2 linked regions of the Aquitalea magnusonii genome follow. The protein of the gene in region 1 interacts with the protein of each later gene in a pairwise test. Links are inferred from orthologs where the notes say so. Each region holds a gene or a part of one and is shown on either strand. Other genes may lie near its edges. The genes, in order: DLM_RS12775 and purT.

Region 1 (10,670 bases):
CATGGACAGGGCAAACACCACCATCAGCACGCTGGCACTGAGAATGACGGCAGGCTGTTGCAGCCAGACAGTCAGCAGCGAGCCGGTGAGCCCGGCAATGATGCCGATCACGGTGTAGGTGAGCGCCAGCCCCTGCACATAAGTCAGCGACAGCCAGAAGCCGCGCCGGCGCGTGATGTGCTGGCCCTCACCGGCAATCAGCGAAGAGACAATGGGTAGCAGCGGATACATGCAGGCAGTGAAGGCCATGCCGATGCCGGCCAGCAGGAAGCTGCCCAGCGTGGCCAGCCAGCCCTTGGCCGCCAGATTGCCACCACTACCCGCCGGCTTTCCCGGCACCGCCTCGGCCAGCCAGTTGCTGCTGTCATTGCCGGCGCTGCCATAGGCATTGATGTCCAGGTGGTGGGTATAAGGCGGGTAGCACACCCCGGCGTTGGAACAGCCCTGCAGTTTTACATCCAGCCGGAATTGCGCTGGGGCATCGGCATGCAAGGGCAGCTTGATCAGCTTCTGGCCAAGATAAATCACCTGCTTGCCAAAAAAAGCGTCCTGCTTTTCCTTGCCGGCTGGCAGTTCCGGGCTACCCAGCAGACCGGCTGGGGCGGTGGTGAAGGACAGGCGGTCGCGGTAGACATAATAGCCATCCGCCACCTTCAGTTGCAGCAACAGGTGATCGGGCTGGCGTTCCACGCTGACGGCAAAGGCCTTTTCCGGTGGCAGCAGGTCTTCCTGGTTGACCGCCATGGCGGCAGTGCTCAGACCGAGCAGGCCAAGCAGCGCCAGCAGGCGCCACAAGGGGGACAACAGGCGTAACAGGGAGTGCGGCATGATGGTGCGTTATCTGGAGGATGCAAGGGTTGACCAGCAAGAGGCCCGCCGGTTCCGTGCCGGCTGGCGGCGGCTAGCGGCTGGCGCGGTTACTGCGGCTGGAAAAACGCTATTTTACGGTAGTATCGAGCCATAACAAATCAAAATGGGCGCAACATCACATCATGCAGCACATCATTCATTTTGCCCACGCCAACAGCTTTCCCGCGCCGGTATACGGCAAGCTGCTGCGCGCACTGGGCCAGCACTACCAGTTAGGCTGGCTGGATTGCATCGGCCACGACCCGCGCTATCCGGTGACGGACTGCTGGCCGCATCTGGTGGACGAAACCATTGCCGTGCTCAGCCGCTACCGCCAGCCGGTGATTGGCGTGGGCCATTCGTTGGGCGGCTATCTGCTGTTTTATGCCGCCATCCGCGCGCCAGAACTGTTCAAGGCGTTGGTGATTCTGGACTCGCCCTTGATGGGGCCGCGCCGGGCCGGGCTTATCTGGCTGGCCAAGAAGCTGGGCCTGATCGCCCGCATCACCCCCGGCGGCAATACTCTGGGACGACGCGACTGTTGGGCCAGCGTTGCAATGATGCACGACTATTTTGCCCGCAAACCGGCCTTTGCCCGTTTCGACCCGGACTGCCTGGCCGACTATGCGCTGCATGGCAGCGAGGACGACGGCCAGGGCGGGCGGCGTTTGCGCTTTCGCCCACAGATCGAACACCAGATTTACTGCGCCCTGCCGCATGACTTTCCGCGCTATCGCGGGCAATTGACGGTGCCAACCGCCTTTGTCGCCGCCAGCCGCCACGATGTGGTGCGGCCCTCCGACCTACGCTATATGCAGCGCCACTTCGGCATGCAGCTACATGAGATGACGGGCAGTCATCTGTTTCCGCTGGAAGCGCCACAGCAGACGGCGCAGACCATCCTGCAATTACTGCCCGGCCTGCTGGCCCGCGTTCAGTGACTGCCTGATAGCACCAGCAGGCCGGCCAGCATGCCGCCGCTGGCCGCCAGCAGGGTGGGCAGGCAGCGGCGCGCCAGCGCACTGCCGCCCAGGCTGGCAATCAGGCTGAACTTGAATACATTGTTGGCGGTAATGGCCAGCGCCAGCGTGGTGGCCACCTGCTGGCCGTCCAGCCGGTTCTCGCCAAACAGATTGAAAGCCGTCAGCGAGATGGCGTCCACATCGTTCAGGCCGGAAATCAGCGCTACCACATACACGCCCTTGCTGCCGAACTCGGCATTCAGCCAGGCGGCGCAAAACATCACCAGCGCAAACATGGCACCAAAGCCCAAGGCCAGCTTCATTTCGGAAGGGTTGCTCAGTTGCAGCTCCGGCTGCGGCTGGCTGTTATTGTGCTGGCGCAACTGCCACAGGGCGGCACTCAGGCCGCACAGCAGGCCGGGCAGCAGCACCCATGTTACCGCTGCCAGCACACTGGTTTGCACCACGGCGGCCAGTACCAGCAGCCGTGCAAACAGCACCAGATTGGCCAGCAGGATGACGGCGGTAGCCAGATTGAGCGACAGCGGATTGGCGCGTGCTTCGCGGGCATAAATCAGGCTGGTGGCGGTGGAGGAAACCAGCCCGCCCAGAATGCCCAGCAAGGGGCCGCCCACGCGCTGGCCGAGAATCTTCACGGCCAGATAGCCGGACAGGCTGATGCCCACGATCAGCGTCACCATCAGCCATACCTGATGCGGGTTCACCGCCTGATACGGGCCGAAGGTGCGGTTGGGCAGCAGTGGCAGCACGATGAAGGACAGCGCGGCAAACTGCAGCAGCGACAGCAGGTCGCGCCGTTCCAGCTTGTGGGTGAGGCCGGTGAGTTCCGGTTTCAGGTAGAGCAGGGCGGTGGCGACAATACCCACCGCCACCGCGACACCGCCAAAGCCATGCCATACCAGTGCGCCCAGGCAATACACCACCAGCAAGGAAACCACGGTGGTGGTGCGCGGCTCGGTCTTGTCGCCGTCGGCGCAGCGTTCCGGCAGAAAGCCAAACGAGGCCACCGCCAGCAGGCCGACGGTTTGCAGCAGCACGCCATGCGATGCCGCGTCCAGCATGGCGGCCAGGGTGCCCAGCACGGCAGTCAACGGAAAAGTGCGGATGCCGGCCAGGGTGTGGTGCTTGCGCTCGCGCTCCACCCCCATCAGCAGGCCGATGGCCAGACTGGTGACAAACAGCGGCAGCGCCTCGAACGGGCTGCCTGTGAGATTGAGCCAGCTTGCCAGATCAAAACCACCCATGACTTCCCCTTGTTCAGTTTGGCGCGGCTAAGCAAAACCTTGCTGCAGCCTTGCGCCTCCTTGCCGTACTGCTGGCACTGCCTGCGTCGGCGCGCCTGGCCCCAGGGGCGCTACGCTGTTTTTCTTGGCCGCTGTTGTGACTATTGGGGCAACCAGTTGCGGATACTCGCCTCGATGCCGCTGGCGTTGAGGCCGCAATCGGCCAGCAATACCGTGGGGTCGCCATGTTCAACATAGTCGTCCGGCAGGCCCAGCAGCAAGGCAGGCTTGACGATGCCCATGGCCTGCATGGCCTCCAGACAGCCGGAGCCGGCACCGCCCATCACCACGTTTTCTTCCACGGTGACGATGTAGTCATGCTTGTCGGCCAATTGGCGGATCAAGCCGGTATCCAGCGGTTTGACAAAGCGCATGTCGGCCACCGATGCATCCAGCGCCTCAGCCGCCGCCAGTGCCGGTGCCACCATGCTGCCAAAGGCCAGAATGGCCACCTTGCCCTGGCCGCTGCGGCGCAGCACGCCCTTGCCTACCGGCTGGGCGCTCATTTCCTGCTGGATGTCCACGCCGGGGCCGACGCCGCGCGGGTAGCGCACCGCGGTGGGGCTGTTCATGCAGAAGGCGGTGTACAGCAGTTGGCGGCATTCGTTTTCGTCGGACGGGGCCAGCACCGTCATATTGGGAATGCAGCGCAGGAAGGAAATATCGAAGGCACCGGCGTGGGTGGGGCCATCGGCACCCACCAGACCGGCGCGGTCGATGGCAAACATGACCGGCAGATTCTGCAGCGCCACGTCGTGGATCAGTTGGTCGTAGCCGCGCTGCAGGAAGGTGGAGTAAATCGCCACCACCGGCTTGGCACCATCACAGGCCAGACCAGCAGCAAAGGTAACGGCGTGCTGTTCGGCAATGGCCACGTCGAAGTAGCGGTCCGGGTGTTCCTTCTCGAAGCGCACCAGGCCGGAACCCTCGCGCATGGCCGGGGTGATGCCCACCAGGCGCGCATCCAGCTTGGCCATGTCGCAAATCCAGTCGCCAAACACCTGGGTGTACTGCGGCTTGCCACCACTCTTGCCACCGGCCAGGCCGTTGGCCGGGTCGAACTTGGTGACGCCGTGGTATTTCACCGGGTCGTTCTCGGCCAGCTTGTAGCCGTGGCCCTTCTTGGTGACGATATGCAGGAACTGCGGCCCTTTCAGGCTGCGGATGTTCTTCAGCGTATCCACCAGCACGTCCAGATCGTGCCCGTCGATCGGGCCGATATAGTTGAAGCCGAATTCCTCGAACAGCGTACCGGGGGTGAAGAAGCCCTTGACGTGCTCTTCCACCTTGCTGGCAATTTCCTTCAAGGGCGGGGCCATGCCCAGCACCTTGCTGGAGCCCTCGCGCATGGCGGCGTAGAAGCGGCCGGACATCAGCTTGGCCAGATAATTGTTCAGCGCGCCGACATTGGGCGAAATCGACATGTCGTTGTCGTTGAGGATCACCAGCAAATCGGTATCCATCGCCCCGGCGTTGTTCAGCGCCTCGAAGGCCTGACCGGCGGTCATCGCGCCATCACCGATGATGGCCACGCACTTGCGGTCCAGCCCCTGCATCTTGGCCGCCGCCGCCATGCCCAGCGCCGCACCGATGGAGGTGGACGAATGGCCGACGCCAAAGGTGTCGTAAGGCGATTCCTCGCGCTTGGGAAAGCCCGCCAGCCCGCCTTTCTGCCGCATGCTGCCCATGCGCTCGCGGCGGCCGGTGAGGATTTTGTGCGGATAAGTCTGGTGGCCCACGTCCCATACCAGACGGTCGTCCGGGGTGTTGAACACATAGTGCAGGGCGATGGTCAGCTCGATGCTGCCCAGGTTGGAGGCAAAATGGCCACCGGTCTTGCTGACCGTATCGACCAGGAATTCGCGCAGTTCCGTCGCCAGTTGCGGCAGTTGCTGGCGGCCCAGCGCACGCAGGTCGGAGGGCTGATGAATGGTGTCGAGCAGCGGAGTCATTGTTGTGCTTCTGCGGTTAAAACGAGCGGGCCACAATGTAGTCGGCCAGTTGTTTCAGTCTATCGGCAGCCGGGCCAAAGTCTTCCAGCGCGGCAAAGGCCTGCTCGCGCAGCTCGCGGGCAAACTGTTTGGCCTCGGCCAGACCCATCAGGCTGACGTAAGTAGGCTTGTCGTTGGCGGCGTCCTTGCCGGCGGTTTTGCCCAGCGTGGCGGTATCGGCTTCGCAGTCCAGTACGTCGTCCACCACCTGAAACGCCAGGCCAATGCGTTTGGCAAAGATATCCAGTTGTTCGGTCTGCTTTGCGTTCAAGGGCTGACCGGCCATCGCGCCCAGCAGCACGGCGGCGCGAATCAGCGCACCGGTCTTCAGCATGTGCATGAATTCCAGCTCGGGCAGGTTCAGCGTCTGGCCCACGCTGGCCAGGTCAATCGCCTGGCCACCGGCCATGCCGCCATGGCCGGAAGCGCGCGCCAGCAACTGGCACATGGCCAACTGGCTGGCCGGGCTTACGCCTTCCATCGGGGTGGCAATCAGCTCGAATGCCAGGGTTTGCAGCGCATCACCCACCAACAGGGCGGTGGCTTCGTCGAACTCCACATGACAGGTGGGCTTGCCACGGCGCAGCACATCGTCGTCCATACAGGGCAGGTCGTCGTGGACCAGCGAATAGGCGTGGATCATCTCCACCGCCGCCGCCACGCGTGCCAGGTTTTCCGCGCTGGCACCGCTTAATTCGCCTGCGGCAAAAGCCAGCAGCGGACGCACCCGCTTGCCGCCTTGCAGCGTGGCATAGCGCATGGCCTGATGCAGGCGCTGCGGCAAGGTGTCCGCCGAGGGCAGAAAGCGGGTGAGGGCGGTTTCCATGGTTTGCTGGATCTGCGTCATCCAGCCGATGAAGGATTCATTGGCCATTACTGAGGTCCAGCGGTTTGAGTTCGTCGTTTTCCAGAATTTTCAATTGCTGCTCGGCGTCAGACAGCTTGCCCTGGCAGAACTTGATCAGCTCAATGCCTTGCTTGTACGACGCCAGCGCCGTTTCCAGCGGCACATCGCCGCCTTCCATCGCCTGGATGATGTCCTCCAGCTGCGCCAGCGCGGTTTCAAAGCTGGCCGGGGCTTTGGCGGATTTCGCCATGGCGTTTTCCTTGTCGCAAAATCGGTAGTCGGCCATTTTATTCCATTTCCACGGCAACACGATATTTTTGTCAGGCTGGCAGGCCGCAGCGAAACCGCTTTAGCAATGCCGTCAGGATGGTGTAGGGTTGCGCCTGTTTGCCTGATTTCGACGAGGTTGTGACGTGTCCCACCCCCCTTGCATTCTGATTACCGGCTGCTCCAGCGGCATTGGTTACCACACGGCAAAACTGTTCGCCCAGCGTGGCTGGCGGGTGTTTGCCAGTTGTCGCCGTGCCGAGGATGTGGCCCGGCTGCAAGCCGAAGGGCTGGAAAGCCTGCAACTGGATGTCACCGACAGCGCTTGCATTGAGCGCGCACTGCAAGCCGTGCTGCAGCAGACTGGCGGGCGGCTGGATGCCCTGTTCAATAATGCAGGTTTCGGCCAGCCCGGCGCGGTGGAAGACATCCACCGCCAGGCCATGCGCGAGCAGTTTGAAACCAATCTGTTCGGCCCGTGGGAACTCACCAATGCCGTGCTGCCCGTCATGCGCGCCCAGGGCCATGGCCGCATCATCTATAACAGTTCCATTCTGGGGTTTGCCGCCATGCGCTGGCGCGGCGCCTACAACGCCAGCAAGTTTGCCATGGAAGGCATGTGCGACACCCTGCGGCAAGAGCTGCACGGAACCGGCATTTTTGTCTCGCTGGTGGAGCCGGGGCCGATTGAAAGCCGCTTCCGCCCCAATGCCCTGCAACGCTTCTTGCAGAATGTGGATGTGGCCGGCAGCGTGCATCGCGAGGAATACGAACGCCAGTTAGTACGCCTTAAAAAAGAAGGCCACGCCGCACCCTTCACCCTGCCCGCCACCGCCGTGGGCGAGGCGGTATGGCAGGCGGTCAGCGCCAGCCGCCCCAGGGAGCGCTACCGCATCACCAAACCCACCAAGGTGTTCTGGGTGCTACGCCGCGTGCTGTCCACCCGCGCTTTTGACTGGGCGCTGCGCAAGGCGGTGTAAGGCTGTGGAATGATGGGGGGAGCTGAAGTCCTGACGTGGTCAGCCTGCTCGCTTACAATCAGCCTTCCCCTGATGGACACCTTACTACTGCCATGATCGTTGCTTGCGGCCTGTTATTGGCCGGTTACTCAATATTCAGTTGCCTGCTGCTTGTCATCACGCACTTTCGCCCCGGCAGTTACCCGGATCAGCCCCATTCACGCCAGATGGGCATCGCTTTCTTGTTGACACTGGCAGTGCTGCAGGGGGTGCATGCTGCCTTGTTGCTTGGCTATCCCGATGCCTTGGCATCCGTGCTTTATCGGGCCTGTTTGTTTGCCGCCGCGCCCTGTTTCTATTTCTACAGCCATCCCTTACTACACCCGTCATTGAGCAAGGGCAGCCTGTGGCGCAAATGGCCGCACCTATTGCCTGTATTGCTAGGCACAATGCTGCCATTTGCACTGGCCTTCCCCCTGGCTTTTGCCTTGGGCATGGCGTATCTGCTGTGGTTTGCCCGTTCCATCTATCGACTTCGCGCAGAACGTGAATGTTTTCAGCGTGAACTGCTGCTGGTAGGGGGGGTAGTGCTGATTGCAGCCCTGGTTGCCCTGGCCGGTTTGCTGCCCACGCGCATTCATACAGCGCAATTTTTTGCGCTGTATTCCTGTGCCATCGGTATGGCGTTGTGGTTGACGCAATTGACCTTGGGCTTACGTCCGGCCATGCAGGAAGACATTGTTGCCGCTGCCAATGAAGCCTATCGCACCAGCACCCTCGGCAATGTGGACTGTGAGCGGGTACAAGCCAGGCTGGAGCAGTTGATGCGTGAGGAACGGCTGTACCAAAATGCAGAGCTTAGTTTGCCGATGTTGGCTCAACAGCTGGGATTGGGCGCACATCAATTATCAGAGCTGCTCAATATCCGCCTGGCCAAGGGCTTTTCACGTTATTTGCGTGAACAACGCGTGGCCGCTGCCTGCACCATGCTGCTGGCAGAGCCATCGGCATCGGTACTGTCGGTTGGCCTGAGTGTTGGTTTTGCCTCGCAATCAAACTTTTATGAAGCATTCCGCGAGATCCAAGGCATGACGCCGGGTAGCTATCGAAAGCTGATGAGTGCCGAAAAAACAGCATGAAGTGCTTCTGTTTTATCATTCCGGATTAAATAAATGCTTCTGTTTGTGCCGAGCGGAAGCTTTGCCTGCTAGTAAAAATCATGATGAGGGCTCCTGAACACACCTGAGGAGCTCAAGATGGCCGACATTCTTCCCCTGCTGTTGAAATGCCTGTTAAGCCTCGTCATCAGTACAATTGTCATCCGCATCCTGCAACGTCATCTGGCCGCCTTGCTACAGCGCCTGTGCCAGGACGCAACTGCCGCTGCATTCTGGCGCGACTATACCTGGCTGACCCTGGCCATGGTGCCGTTGGTACTTCTCATCATCAGCGATTGGCTATTCTGGGATGCCGACCTTGTCGACAGCCTGCGTGTCAGTCTGCTGTCAATCTTTGGCGGCTTGCTCTTTTGCTTAATAAAAATTAAGCGCCATATCGACCGTTTCATTGCCATCCCGGCGCATGATGCCAGTACTGCGTCCAAGCAGGAGTCTAGGGCATGAAGCTTCTCCTCACGGGTGGGGATGGCTTTATTGGCCGTCACCTGCATGCACGCTTGCAAGCCGCAGGACACTGCACACGCTTGCTTTCCAGACGCCATGGCTGTGACTTTGTCAGCATGACCGAACCCAGGCACTGGCTACCCTGGGTCAAGGGGCTGGATGCCGTAATCAATTGCGCGGGTATTTTCACCGCCACGCGCCAGCAAACCTTTGACCGGGTGCATACCGACGCCCCCGTCGCCCTGTTCCAGGCCTGTGCCGAAGCGGGCATTACGCGAGTTGTGCAAGTATCCGCCTTGGGGGCGGATGTCCATGCGTACAGCCCGTTTCTGCGCAGCAAGGGCAGGGCAGATGCCTTTTTGCAAATGCTTCCACTCAAATGGATGGTATTGCGCCCCTCCTTGGTTGTCGGCAAGGGAGGGACCAGCAGTCATTTAATGCAGCAATTGGCACGGTTGCCGTTGATTCCGATACCGGGCGATGGCAAGCAAGTCATTCAACCTGTCCATATCGAAGATGTTGCCCTTGCCTTGCTGCATGCGCTAGAGCAAGAACCCGCATGTCGTGTTGTCGCTGCCGTCGGGCCGCGTCGATATACCTTGCTTGATTGGGTTGCTGCACTGCGCCAACAGCAGGACTTGGCGGAGGCACGCTTCTGTCGTCTGCCACTATCACTGGCACGCCTGATTTGCCTGATAGGCCAGGGACTGCACCCGCTGCTACAGACCGATGCACTGGACATGCTCCAGGCAGGGAGCTACAGCGAGCTGCAACCCTTTGTCGAACTCCTGGGCCGCATGCCGCAATCGCCGCTGCATGCCCTTGCCAGCTCAGCCGGAGAATCAAGATGAGTTATTCAGCCATCAAAACATTACATATCCTCAGTATGGTCCTGCTGTTTGGTACCGGGTTTGGCAGTGCATTTTACAAATGGATGGCCGACCGTTCAGGCCGCGTGGAAACCATCGCAACCACCAACCGCCATGTTGTGCTGGCTGACTGGCTGTTTACCACACCCACCATACTGTTTCAGCCCATCAGTGGCTTGTGGATGCTATCGCAGTTGCAGTTGCCACTCGCCACCAATTGGGTGCTCGTTTCGCTGGCGCTCTATGTCTTGGCCGGTTGTTGCTGGCTGCCCGTCGTGTGGTTACAAATCCGCATGCGAGACCTCGCGACACAAGCCTTGCGCCTTGGCCATCCTTTACCCCAACGCTATTGGCAGTACGCACGGTACTGGTTCTACCTGGGGCTGCCTGCTTTCCTTGCCATGGTGATGGTTGTTGTCTTGATGGTCGGCAAGCATGTGCCGGGAGCCAACGGATGAAAAGTCCCATTCAAACCGTGCTGGGTGCTGACTGGCAGCGGCTACCCCGCGCCTTGCAAACCCACTATGCCGCTGCAGCGTGTGTTGACCGCGGCTATCTGGATATCGACTATCCTGCCTGGCTGCAAAAGCCATTAAACCTGCTCTACCGGTGTGGAGCACTGATTAATCAAACTGGTAGCCGGCTGCCCACGGAAGTCCACAAACAGATGCAGCAGGGTAAGCAATACTGGCAGCGGCGTATCACCTTGCCTGGCGGAATGGTGAAACACTTCAATAGTGAATGGCAGCCGCTTGCCAATGGCGAGATAGAAGAACGGGTCAATCGTTTTCTTGCCTTGCGCATGCGTCCCTCAGCCCATGCCACGGGCTTGCAATATGCCGGCACTGGTTACGTACTGCGCATGGGCAAGCTAAAGCTCCACCTGCCGGAGTGGCTGCTGCTGGGGCATACCACCATTGTTGAAACCGCCTTGGGCCCGGATTGTTTCGCCATGGATTTTCGGCTGAACCATCCCTGGTTTGGCCAGCTTTACCGCTAT
Region 2 (10,757 bases), 830 kb from region 1 along the record:
CGACCAGGCTTTCTGCCGAAATGCGCAATACGTCTTCCTGATCATTGGCAAGCTTGAGCAAATGCCCCGGCTCCAAGCCGCCGCCGGGTGGCGCTGCCAAGGGATAATCCAGCAAGGGCAAGCGTGATCTTGTTGGTTTGCCGGTAAGGCGATACCGTATCCTCTCCCCACCCTGCAGCCGTACTGTTTCCCGCGACAGCCCCCCTACGTTCTGCCAGCGGCGGCCATCAAAATCATCAAAAATCATGATGCGCCAGTAAAGCTGCTCCGGTGCGGGAGCCGGCCCGTCAAACACCACGGAAAACGCCGGCTCATTATGCTGAACCAGTTGGCTGATACTGCCTGGCTCCATACTGTCAGACAGGCCGGTAGCAGCCTGATGTTGCTCATGCGGCATGCTCCACAATGGTCCGGGCAGGCGTGGCATGACCACAAATAACACCAGCATCAGCGGCAGGGACAGCGCCAGCGCCTGTACTGCCACCTTGGCCGGGGTCTGCACCGCACAGCCAGACAGGCGCAGCATCGCCCAGGTCAACACCAGCAGGCTGACCACCAGCCACAGTGCGGACAATGGCGACTGGTCAAACAACAAGGGGATGGCCGTGAGGAAGAAACCGAGTGCCAGCAGCACCTGCCAATCCCGCAACTGCCGCGCTTCAAAACTTTTGAAACCCAGCAGCAGGATCAACAGGGCAGCACCGCCTTCTCGCCCGATCAGGGTATTCAGGTTAAGCCACAGGCCACATACTGATAAACCCAGCAGCGGCAATAACAGCCAAAGTGAGGGCAAACCATGCTGGCGCTGCTGCAAGATGCCACGCAGCAATAACATGGCCAGCACCAGCCCCGGCAACCATACGGGCAGATGAAGGAACAAGGGCAGCATCACCAGCCCAAGTGCCAGCAATACCGCCATTTCACCTTGCCGGAACAAAGAGAAGCTCATGTCGGCAGCCTGAATTCGGCCAAGGCGGCCAAAGCAAGTTCACGCTGGCCCGGCTGTGGCTCCACCACGCGGCCAGGCAGCTGCAAACGGTAATGCTGACCGGCCTTTTCACACTGCAATACCCGCCAGCACAAACGCGAAAGCCGGCTTTCCAGGTCCAGTAGTGCGGGATAGTCCTGCCATGCCAACTGATGCAAGGCCTGACCACGCGGCTGGCTGGCAAAACGCTTGCTGGCCAGCACATCCCGTCGGGCCAGTACGCTCCAGGCGATTTGCCGCGGAGTATCCCCCTGACGGTATTCTCCCAGATGAGAAAAATCCTCCTCGTCATCACCGTGATTCCGGCCCCGCCCATTTTCATGATGGCAGTCCTGATGTTCGCGATCAGGCAAGGGAAGCGGGTAGGCCAACAAGGACGCATCCGGTCGCCACCATGCAAAGGCACGGATCAGCCCGAAAGGTGCAGTACTCCACAGCCTGATGGCGGGATAAGCATGCCAACCACGCTTCTGCAACAGCAGTGCAATGGCAAGCGGCTGCTCCTGCATGGCTGCCAGTGTGCATGACACCAGCTCGCCACCATGTTCTGACTGGAGCTGTAACTGACGAATCAAGTCTGAAGGATTACGCAATTGCAAACGGCACTCGGCACTCTGCCCGACAAACACGCCTTCCGCCGGCACCACCTGCAATTGCAAACCGGCCAGTTGCCGGTATGCCATCAGCACGGCCACCAGCAACAAGCCAAGTACCCAGAACGCCAAAACATAAGCCAGGCTGACCGCATAATTCAGTGCGCCCACCCACACCGCAGCGGCCACCAGCAAGAGCGACAGCCCAAAGCGGGTTGGCAACAGATAGATGCGTCGTTGCCCCAGCTGACAGATGGCCTCCAGCGGCAAACGACGCAGCCACCAGCCGCGCAGTTGCTTACGGAATGGCAACATGTTCCAGCAATGTATTCAGGCTGGCAGTGGCATCTCCGCTCAAACCAAGCCGATGCCCTGCCACGGCAGGGAAAATTGCCTTCACATCCTCAGGCAGCACATGATCGCGCCCCTCCAGCAAGGCCCATGCACGTGCGGCTGCCAGCAAGGCAAGCCCCGCTCGCGGGCTAAGGCCGGTCAGATAGCCGCGATCCTGCCGCGTTGCCTGCAACAGCGCGAGTACATAATCGGCCAGATCGGGCGATACCGTCAGCGCGGCGGCCTTTTGCTGCAACTGCAGCAGGCCATCGCCACTCAGGCAGGGGGTAATGTCCTCCAGCAAGCTACGACGATCCTGCCCCAGCAGCAACGCACGCTCCGCCTCTGCCGCCGGATAACCCAGCGAGATGCGCATCAGGAAACGGTCCAGTTGCGACTCTGGCAGGGGGAATGTTCCCAGTTGCTCGGACGGGTTCTGGGTGGCAATCACAAAAAACGGCACCGGCAGCGGGTGGCTTTCACCATCAATCGAAACCTGGCGCTCTTCCATGGCCTCCAGCAAGGCGGATTGCACCTTGGGCGAAGCACGGTTGATTTCATCGGCCAATAATAGCTGGCTGAACACCGGCCCCTGATGAAAGCGGAAGCTGCCGCTATCCCGCAGGTAGATATTGACGCCCAGGATGTCGGCAGGCAGCAGGTCGCTGGTGAATTGCACGCGCTGGTAATGCAGGCCCAATACCGCAGCCAGGCCATGGGCGAGCGTGGTTTTCCCCACGCCGGGCACATCCTCGATCAGCAGGTGGCCACGGGCAATCAAGCAGGCGAGCGCCAGCCGGATGGCACGGGGCTTGCCCAGGATAAGCGTGTTCAGTTGACGATAGGCAAGGCTGAGTGATTGCATTTGGACCCGGTTGCGCGCAGTATTTATCGAAAATACATAAAAGATAAAACTCGCGTCCATTGTACGCAAACAATCGTACGCAACAAGGAAACGCTCGTGTTAACTTGGCTAAAAAACCGTCTACAGAGAAATGGACTCACTGCCTACATCACCCACCCTGTCTGCCTGCAGCACAATATGGGGGTAGGCCACCCGGAATGCCCGGAACGCCTGGTTGCCATCAAGGACCAACTGATGGCAGCACAGATTTACGACAGCCTGCATGAGGTGGAGGCACCGGAAGTCACCGAGCAGCAACTGGCAAGAGTCCACCCGCCACGCTATGTGGAATACATCGAGGCCTGTGCGCCCACGGTTGGCACCTTCCGCATGGACCCGGATACCGCCATGGCACCGGGCACCCTGCCTGCCGCACGTCGCGCCGCCGGTGCGGTGATCAAGGCGGTGGAACTGGTGTGCGAGGATAAGGCACCCAATGCCTTCTGTGCCATTCGTCCGCCGGGCCATCATGCCGAACACGACAAGGCGATGGGCTTCTGCTTCTTCAACAATATCGCCGTCGGCATTGCCCATGCGCTGTCCACCTACAAGTTTGAGCGGATTGCGGTGATCGACTTCGACGTGCATCACGGCAATGGCACCGAAGACATCTTCCGTGACGACCCGCGCGTGATGATGGTGTCCATCTTCCAGCACCCCTTCTACCCTTACTGCGGCGACAACCCGGCAGGGCCAAACATGGTGAATGTGCCGCTCAAGGCCGGCAGCACCGGGCGGGAATTCCGCGAAGTGGTGGAAAACGTGTGGCTGCCCAGCCTGCACGACTTCCAGCCGCAGATGATCTTTATCTCTGCCGGTTTTGATGCCCACCGCGAGGATGACATGGGTTCACTGGGGCTGGTGGAAGCGGATTATGAGTGGGTAACCCGCCACCTGATGCAGATTGCCGACCAGTATGCCGATGGCCGCATCGTCTCGGTACTGGAGGGCGGCTATGACTTGTCCTCGCTGGCACGCAGCGTAACCGCCCACGTCAAGGTGCTGTCCGACGGCTGATGGCCAAAGGCTGCAAAAAAAGCCACCGCATGCGGTGGCTTTTTAGTTGGTCGGCAAGCGACTAATTGCCCTTTTTCTCGGCCTTCTCGCCAATCTTGCCTTCCTGCCCGGTCAGCAGCTTGATCAGATTGGATTTGTGGCGGTGAATCACCAGGATGGCAATGATGATGCAGGTGCCAAAATACGGCGAGGACGGCTGTACGATGAAATAGGCATACACCGGCACCATCACGCAGGCAACGATGGCGGACAGCGAGGAAATCTTCACCACAAAAGCCATGAACAGCCAGGTGGCAATGGCCGCCAGTGCCAGCCAGATATTGAAACCGAACAGCACGCCCACTGCGGTGGCCACACCCTTGCCGCCCTTGAAGCCGAAGAATACCGGCCACATGTGGCCGATCAGCACCGCCAGTGCCGACATGGCAATGGCCTGCTCACCCAGTCCGTATTGCGGGCCGAACCAGGCCGTCAGCGCCACCGCCACCCAGCCCTTGGCACCATCGCCCAGCAAGGTGAGTACGGCGGCCAGTTTCTTGCCGGTACGCAACACATTGGTGGCACCGGGGTTGCCCGAGCCGTAGCTGCGCGGGTCGGCCATGCCCATGGCCTTGCTCACGATCACGGCAAAAGACAGCGAGCCCAGCAAGTAGGCCGCAACAATGAAGGCAAATGCTGTCGTGGTCATGGTGTATCCATTAGAATAGAAGGCTTCGGATTTTACGGTATCGGGCGACAAAGCCCAACTCCCGACATAGCAATGGACATCATTTTCCTGCGCGAAGTACGCGCCGACACCATTATCGGTGTTTATGAGTGGGAGCGGAAAAATCCGCAAACCATCGAAATCGACCTGGAAATCGGCATTCCCAGTGAAGTGCCCTGCCACAGCGACAATATCGGCGACACCATTCACTACGGTGTGGTGGTGGAACGCTTGCGCAAGGCACTGTCGGAACAGCACTTCCTGCTGCTCGAAGCACTGGCGGAATATATCGCCAAGGTGATTCGCGAAGACTTTGGCGCACCCTGGGTACAGGTTTCCGTCACCAAGCTGGGCATTCTGCCCGGCGTGCGCCGCGTTGGCGTGCTAATCGAGCGTGGTCACCGGCCGCGCTGATTTTTTCACGCCAGATTGTCGCTGTACCCTTGCTCCGTGCATGGCGCTGGCAAATTGACGTTGACGTAATGGTCATGCACCATGGGCCATTATTCTGAGCGAAACCACCCCATGAGCCAGATCAGCGTTGCAGAGTTCCAGGCCTTGATCGACAGCGAACTGCCGCTGGTCAAACTGTTCGGCATGCACACCGAGGACATTGCCAACGGCACGGCCCGCTTGCGCATGCACTTCAACCCCGACCTGATCCGCCCCGGTGGCACCATTGCCGGCCCGGCCCTGATGGCGCTGGCCGATGCCACCCTGTATGCCGTGGTGCTGGGCATGATAGGCAAGGTGGAACTGGCCGTCACCACCAGCCTGAATATCAATTTCCTGCGTAAGCCACCGCAGGAAGATGTGATTGCCGAAGGCCGCATCCTCAAGCTGGGCAAGCGCCTGGCCGTGGGCGAGGTGCTGCTGTATTCCGCGGGCAGTGACGAGCCGGTGGCCCATGTCACCGGTACTTATTCCATTCCGCCGTTGCCCGATAACAGATAAACAAAAACCCTCTGCCGGCAATGACCGTGCAGAGAGTTCTCCGGTTACGCTGAATCAGACCGGCGCTTACTCTTCCTGATTGCGCATGAAGTCCGCGGTGTTATAGAAGGCTTCCAGCAGCTTGGCCTTGAGCCAGTCCTCCACCAGCAGTTCGTTCACCGCCTGGGTCATGCACTGCATCCACTGGTCGCGCATTTCCCCGTCCACGGCAAACGGCATGTGGCGCATGCGCAGGCGCGGATGACCAAACTTTTCCATGTACAAGCCCGGCCCGCCCAGCCAGCCGGACAGGAACATGAACAGCTTTTCCCGCGAACCGGCCAGATCAGCCGGGTGCATGTCGCGCAGCACCTTGACCGAAGGGTCGCTGTCCATGATGTCGTAGAAGCGGTTGGTGAGCCAGCGCACCACGCCTTCACCACCCATCAGCTCGTATGGCGTCATTTCCTGCATGGCTCAGTCCTTTACCGGCTTGACCAGCGAAGCGGCCAGCAAGGCACGCTCACGCGCAGTGGCCACATCATCCGCCTGGGCCACCGCCACGCCCATGCGACGGCGGACAAAGCTTTCCGGCTTGCCGAACAGGCGCAGGTCGGCACCCGGCACCGCCAGTGCTTCGGCCACGCCTTCAAAGGCAATGCCCTGCTCTTCCATGCCACCGTAAATCACCGCCGAGGCACCGGCGCTGCGCAGGCTGGCATCCACCGGCAAGCCCAGAATGGCACGGGCATGCAGTTCGAATTCGGAGAAGCGCTGGGTGGCCAACGTCACCAGCCCGGTATCGTGCGGGCGCGGGCTGACTTCGGAGAACCATACCTGATCGCCCTTGACGAACAGCTCCACCCCGAACAGACCACGTCCGCCCAGCGCATCGGTCACTGCCTTGGCCATTTCACGGGCGCGCAGCAGTGCCAGTTCGCTCATCGGCTGCGGCTGCCAGCTTTCCACGTAGTCGCCGTTCTTTTGCAGATGGCCGATGGGGTCGCAGAAGTGGGTGGCAATACCGCCCTGACCATCGCTGGCACGTACGGTGAGCTGGGTGATTTCGTAATCGAAGTCGATGAAACCTTCGACAATCACCCGGCCCTTGTCCACACGGCCGGCACTGACGGCATATTCCCAGGCTTTGGCCACCTCATCCGGCCCACGCAGCAGCGACTGGCCCTTGCCGCTGGAGGACATTACCGGCTTCACCAGGCAGGGGTAGCCGATGCCGGCGTCGATGGCCTGCTGCAATTCGTCCAGCGAGGAAGCAAAGGCAAACGGCGAAGTGGGCAGGCCCAGCTCGTCCGCCGCCAGACAGCGGATGCCTTCGCGGTTCATGGTGAGGTTGGTGGCACGGGCGGTGGGGATCACCTCGGCCAGACCATCAGCCTCGATGCGCAACAGCTCTTCGGTGGCAATGGCTTCGATTTCCGGCACGATCAGATGCGGGCGCACCTGCTCCACCAGCGCGCGCAGCGCGGCGGCATCCGACATATTGATGACATGGCTGCTGTGAGCCACCTGCATGGCCGGGGCACCGGCGTAGCGGTCTACCGCAATGGTTTCCACCCCCAGGCGCTGCAATGCGATGACAACTTCCTTGCCCAGCTCGCCGCTGCCCAGCAGCATGACACGCAGCGCAGTGGCGCTGTGCGGGGTTCCGATACGCATGGTCCGACTCCAGTTAGAAAATGAAAGAATCCAGGCCGGCATTTTAGCATTGCTGCCGTGCTAGCCGCTGCGCCGGATCAAACACCCTGAAAGGCAAAATCAATCGGCGGAGCGCGGCCGCTGATGATTTCCGCCAGCGCCCTGCCGCTGCCCGCGCCTTCCGTCCAGCCCAGCGTGCCGTGACCGGTATTGAAGTAAAGATTGGGATACGGGCTGCGGCCAATCAGCGGCACATTGCCGGGCGTGGCCGGACGCAAGCCGCTCCAGAACTCGGCGGCATCCCAGTCGGCCACCTCCGGCATCAAGGCCTGGCCACGCTTGATCAAGGACTGACAGCGCACCGCATTCAGGCTGCTGGAGTAACCAGCCAGCTCCGCTGTACCGGCAATGCGCAGCCGCGAGCCCAGACGCGAGATAACCACCTTGTAGGCTTCATCGGTAATGCTGGCCAGCGGGGCCGTGGCCGGGTCGCGCAAGGGCAAGGTGGCGGAATAGCCCTTCCACGGATAGATGGGCAGGCGCAGCCCCAACGGTGCCGCCAGCAAGGGCGAATAACTGCCCAGCGCCAGCACGTAGGCGTCGGCTGTCACGCGGCGGTAATTGCCTTCCGGCAGATTGACCGACACGCCGCTGATGCGACCATTGTCAGTTTCCAGCGCATTGATGCGGGTATTGAAACGGAACTCCACCCCGGCACGCGCCGCATGCTCAGCCATGGCGCAGGTATACAGGTGGACATCGCCGGATTCGTCCGACGGGCAGTAGCTGGCACCGGCCAGCGTGGGAGCAATGCCGGCCAGTGCCGGCTCGATGCGTGCCAGTTCTTCCCGGCTGATGATGTGCTTGTCCATGCCCAGCTCGCGCATTTGCGCGGCCACATGGGCGGCCTCGTCCAACTGGCGCTGGGTATGAAACAAGGACACAATGCCACGGGTCTGCTGCTGGTAATCCAGATTGAGTTCGGCGCGCAGCAGCTGCAGGGTATCGCGGCTGTAGCGGCCCAGCGCCAGCATCTGGCGCATATTGCGTTCGGCACGGCTGGCGCGGCATTCCAGCAGGAACTGCCAGCACCAGCGCCACTGGGCCGGGTCCAGCCGCAGGCGGAACAATAGCGGGGCATCGTCGCGCAGCAGCCATTGCAGGATTTGCCAGGGGGCGGCCGGGTTGGCCCAGGGCTCGGACTGGCTGACGGAAATTTGCCCGCCATTGGCGAAACTGGTTTCGCGCGCCGGCCCGCTGGCGCGGTCCAGCACCACTACCTCATGCCCTGCACGGGCCAGAAACCAGGCGGTGGACACCCCCACCACGCCTGATCCCAGCACAGCTACCTTCATGTTGACTCCAGCAGACGTGACAACGGGCAAGTCATGCTTGCCCGTCCGGCTCAGCCGATTGAGACCCCGGATACTACGCCGCAGCGCAGCAGGGCTCAATGGGGGAAACGCTACTTTTTCGGCGCGTGCTGATACACCGTCTTGCCACGCAGCTGGAAGTAGTCCGAGGCAAAATAGAAGTTTTCCGAGTGGCCGACAAACAACAAGCCATCGGGCTTGAGCAGCGGGGCGAATTTTTTCAGCACGGCAAACTGGGTGTCACGGTCGAAATAAATCATCACGTTGCGGCAGAAAATGGCATCGAACTGCTTGCGCAGCGCCCAGTTGTTTTCGATCAGGTTCAGCCGCTGGAAGGTGATCATATTGCGTAACACCGCCTTGGCCTGATAATTGCCATCCGGCAATTTGTCGAAATACTTGTGCGCATGGCCGGGCGGCAGGCGGGCAATCTTGTCTTCCGGATAAATGCCCTTGCGGCCGGTTTCCAGCACGCTGGTATCCAGATCGGTGGCGATGATGCTGATGGCCGGCTTGCTGCCATGTGGAAAGGCTTCCAGCGCGGTAATGGCCAGCGAGTAAGGCTCCTCACCGGTGGAGGATGCTGCGCACCAGATGGACAGCTCACTGGCACCTGCCGCCGCCCTTTGCTTCAGGTGATCCGCCAGAATCGGGAAATGATGTTCCTCGCGGAAAAAGAAGGTGAGGTTGGTGGTGAGTGCATTCACAAACTGCTCGAACTCACGCTTGCCGGCTACCGACTCCAGATAATCCACATAGGCGGCAAAGGTGGCCAGCTTCAGCTCGCGGATGCGTCTGACCAGGCGGCCGTACACCATGTCCTTCTTGGACGGGTTCAGCGAGATACCGGCCTCCTTATAGATCAGCTTACGGATGCGCTCGAAGTCGGCATCACTGAAACTGAATTCGCGATTGAATTCAACCTTGGGCAATACCAGTGGTGGCAGTTTATTCATCTTGTTTCCCCCGATACAAAAAAACCCGGACTGAGTCCGGGTTTTCATTCTACTCCTGTTTGTCGCCCCGCCGGTTTACACCGAGAAGGAAGAACCACAACCGCAGGTGGTGGTGGCATTCGGGTTGCGAATGACAAACTGGGAGCCTTCCAGGCTTTCCTGATAGTCGATCTCGGCACCCACCAGATACTGGTAGCTCATCGGGTCAACCAGGAAAGTCACGCCGTCTCTCTCTATAGCGGTATCGTCCTCATTGGCGATTTCGTCAAATGTAAAACCGTACTGGAAGCCGGAGCAGCCACCGCCAGTCACGAACACGCGCAGTTTCAGATCAGGATTGCCCTCTTCCGCGATCAGGTCCAGCACCTTGTTGCAGGCGCTGTCGGTAAAGTTGATCGGGGACAGCATTTCGGTAGTCTCGGACATGGTTCACCTCGCAAATCGATTTCGGCCTCGCAGCCATTCACCTACTATTTTAGTCGGATATCAGGGCGAATGGCCAATATTCAATCATCCCTGCATCAAGGCAGCAGCGGAACGATGTCCAGACCGGCGTTTTCCGGCTGGCCGAACATCAGGTTCATGGTCTGCACGGCCTGACCGGATGCGCCTTTCACCAGATTGTCTTCCACCACTAGGATGATCAGCAGATCGCCGTTGCCCGGACGATGCACGGCGATGCGCACGGTGTTGGAACCACGCACGCTGCGGGTTTCCGGGTGGCTGCCAGCCGGCAGCACATCGACAAAATGCTCACCGGCATAGCGCTGTTCAAACAGGCTCTGGAAGTCGGTGTCCAGCGCCTCCGGCTTGATGCGGGCGTAGATGGTGGAATGGATGCCGCGAATCATCGGCGTCAGGTGCGGCACAAAGGTCAGCTTGACCGGGCCGCCATGAATGGCCGACAAGCCCTGCTCGATTTCCGGCGAATGACGATGACCCTTCACGGCATAGGCCTTGAAGTTGTCACCGGCTTCGGCCAGCAGCGCGCCGACCTCGGCCTTGCGACCGGCACCGGACACGCCGGACTTGCAGTCGGCAATCAGCGTCTGGGTGTCGATCAGCTGTTTGCCGCCTTCCAACAGCGGCAGCAGACCCAGTTGTACCGAAGTGGGATAGCAACCGGCCATGCCCACCAGACGCGCTGCGCGGATGGCATCGCGGTTCACCTCCGGCAAGCCGTATACCGCTTCGGCCAGCAGGTCGGTGCAGCTATGCTCCATCGCATACCATTGCTGGAACACTGCCGGGTCTTTCAGGCGGAAATCCGCCGCCAGGTCGATGACCTTGACGCCGGC

The links.
Region 2: the proteins of DLM_RS12775 (region 1) and purT interact in binary tests that used the Escherichia coli proteins (3 or more experiments, as listed by UniProt). The link is inferred for Aquitalea magnusonii from one-to-one orthologs.

Annotation. Positions count from the first base shown.
Region 1 is NZ_AP018823.1:2,684,012-2,694,681, reverse strand. Bases 4,033-6,851 are described here. They hold DLM_RS12775 (polyprenyl synthetase family protein), read right to left. Parts: upstream 5,981-6,851; coding sequence 5,084-5,980; downstream 4,033-5,083. Other genes in these bases: DLM_RS12765 (SDR family NAD(P)-dependent oxidoreductase), read left to right, coding at 6,367-6,851; DLM_RS12770 (exodeoxyribonuclease VII small subunit), read right to left, coding at 5,970-6,203; dxs (1-deoxy-D-xylulose-5-phosphate synthase), read right to left, coding at 4,033-5,067. In the rest of the region: protein-disulfide reductase DsbD, read right to left, coding at 1-828; DLM_RS12790 (alpha/beta fold hydrolase), read left to right, coding at 993-1,790; DLM_RS12785 (MgtC/SapB family protein), read right to left, coding at 1,784-3,076; more of dxs, read right to left, coding at 3,217-4,032; more of DLM_RS12765, read left to right, coding at 6,852-7,200; DLM_RS12760 (helix-turn-helix domain-containing protein), read left to right, coding at 7,422-8,318; DLM_RS12755 (hypothetical protein), read left to right, coding at 8,436-8,801; DLM_RS12750 (NAD-dependent epimerase/dehydratase family protein), read left to right, coding at 8,798-9,652; DLM_RS12745 (DUF2269 family protein), read left to right, coding at 9,649-10,128; DLM_RS12740 (DUF4166 domain-containing protein), read left to right, coding at 10,125-10,670.
Region 2 is NZ_AP018823.1:3,508,318-3,519,074, forward strand. Bases 5,052-7,957 are described here. They hold purT (formate-dependent phosphoribosylglycinamide formyltransferase), read right to left. Parts: upstream 7,152-7,957; coding sequence 5,952-7,151; downstream 5,052-5,951. Other genes in these bases: DLM_RS16710 (PaaI family thioesterase), read left to right, coding at 5,067-5,495; DLM_RS16715 (group II truncated hemoglobin), read right to left, coding at 5,562-5,948; DLM_RS16725 (D-amino acid dehydrogenase), read right to left, coding at 7,229-7,957. In the rest of the region: DLM_RS16680 (transglutaminaseTgpA domain-containing protein), read right to left, coding at 1-949; DLM_RS16685 (DUF58 domain-containing protein), read right to left, coding at 946-1,896; DLM_RS16690 (AAA family ATPase), read right to left, coding at 1,880-2,779; DLM_RS16695 (histone deacetylase family protein), read left to right, coding at 2,876-3,835; glycerol-3-phosphate 1-O-acyltransferase PlsY, read right to left, coding at 3,897-4,523; DLM_RS16705 (dihydroneopterin aldolase), read left to right, coding at 4,596-4,955; more of DLM_RS16725, read right to left, coding at 7,958-8,485; DLM_RS16730 (CheR family methyltransferase), read right to left, coding at 8,596-9,459; iron-sulfur cluster insertion protein ErpA, read right to left, coding at 9,535-9,885; argC (N-acetyl-gamma-glutamyl-phosphate reductase), read right to left, coding at 9,981-10,757. UniProt on the Escherichia coli protein: Involved in the de novo purine biosynthesis. Catalyzes the transfer of formate to 5-phospho-ribosyl-glycinamide (GAR), producing 5-phospho-ribosyl-N-formylglycinamide (FGAR). Formate is provided by PurU via hydrolysis of 10-formyl-tetrahydrofolate.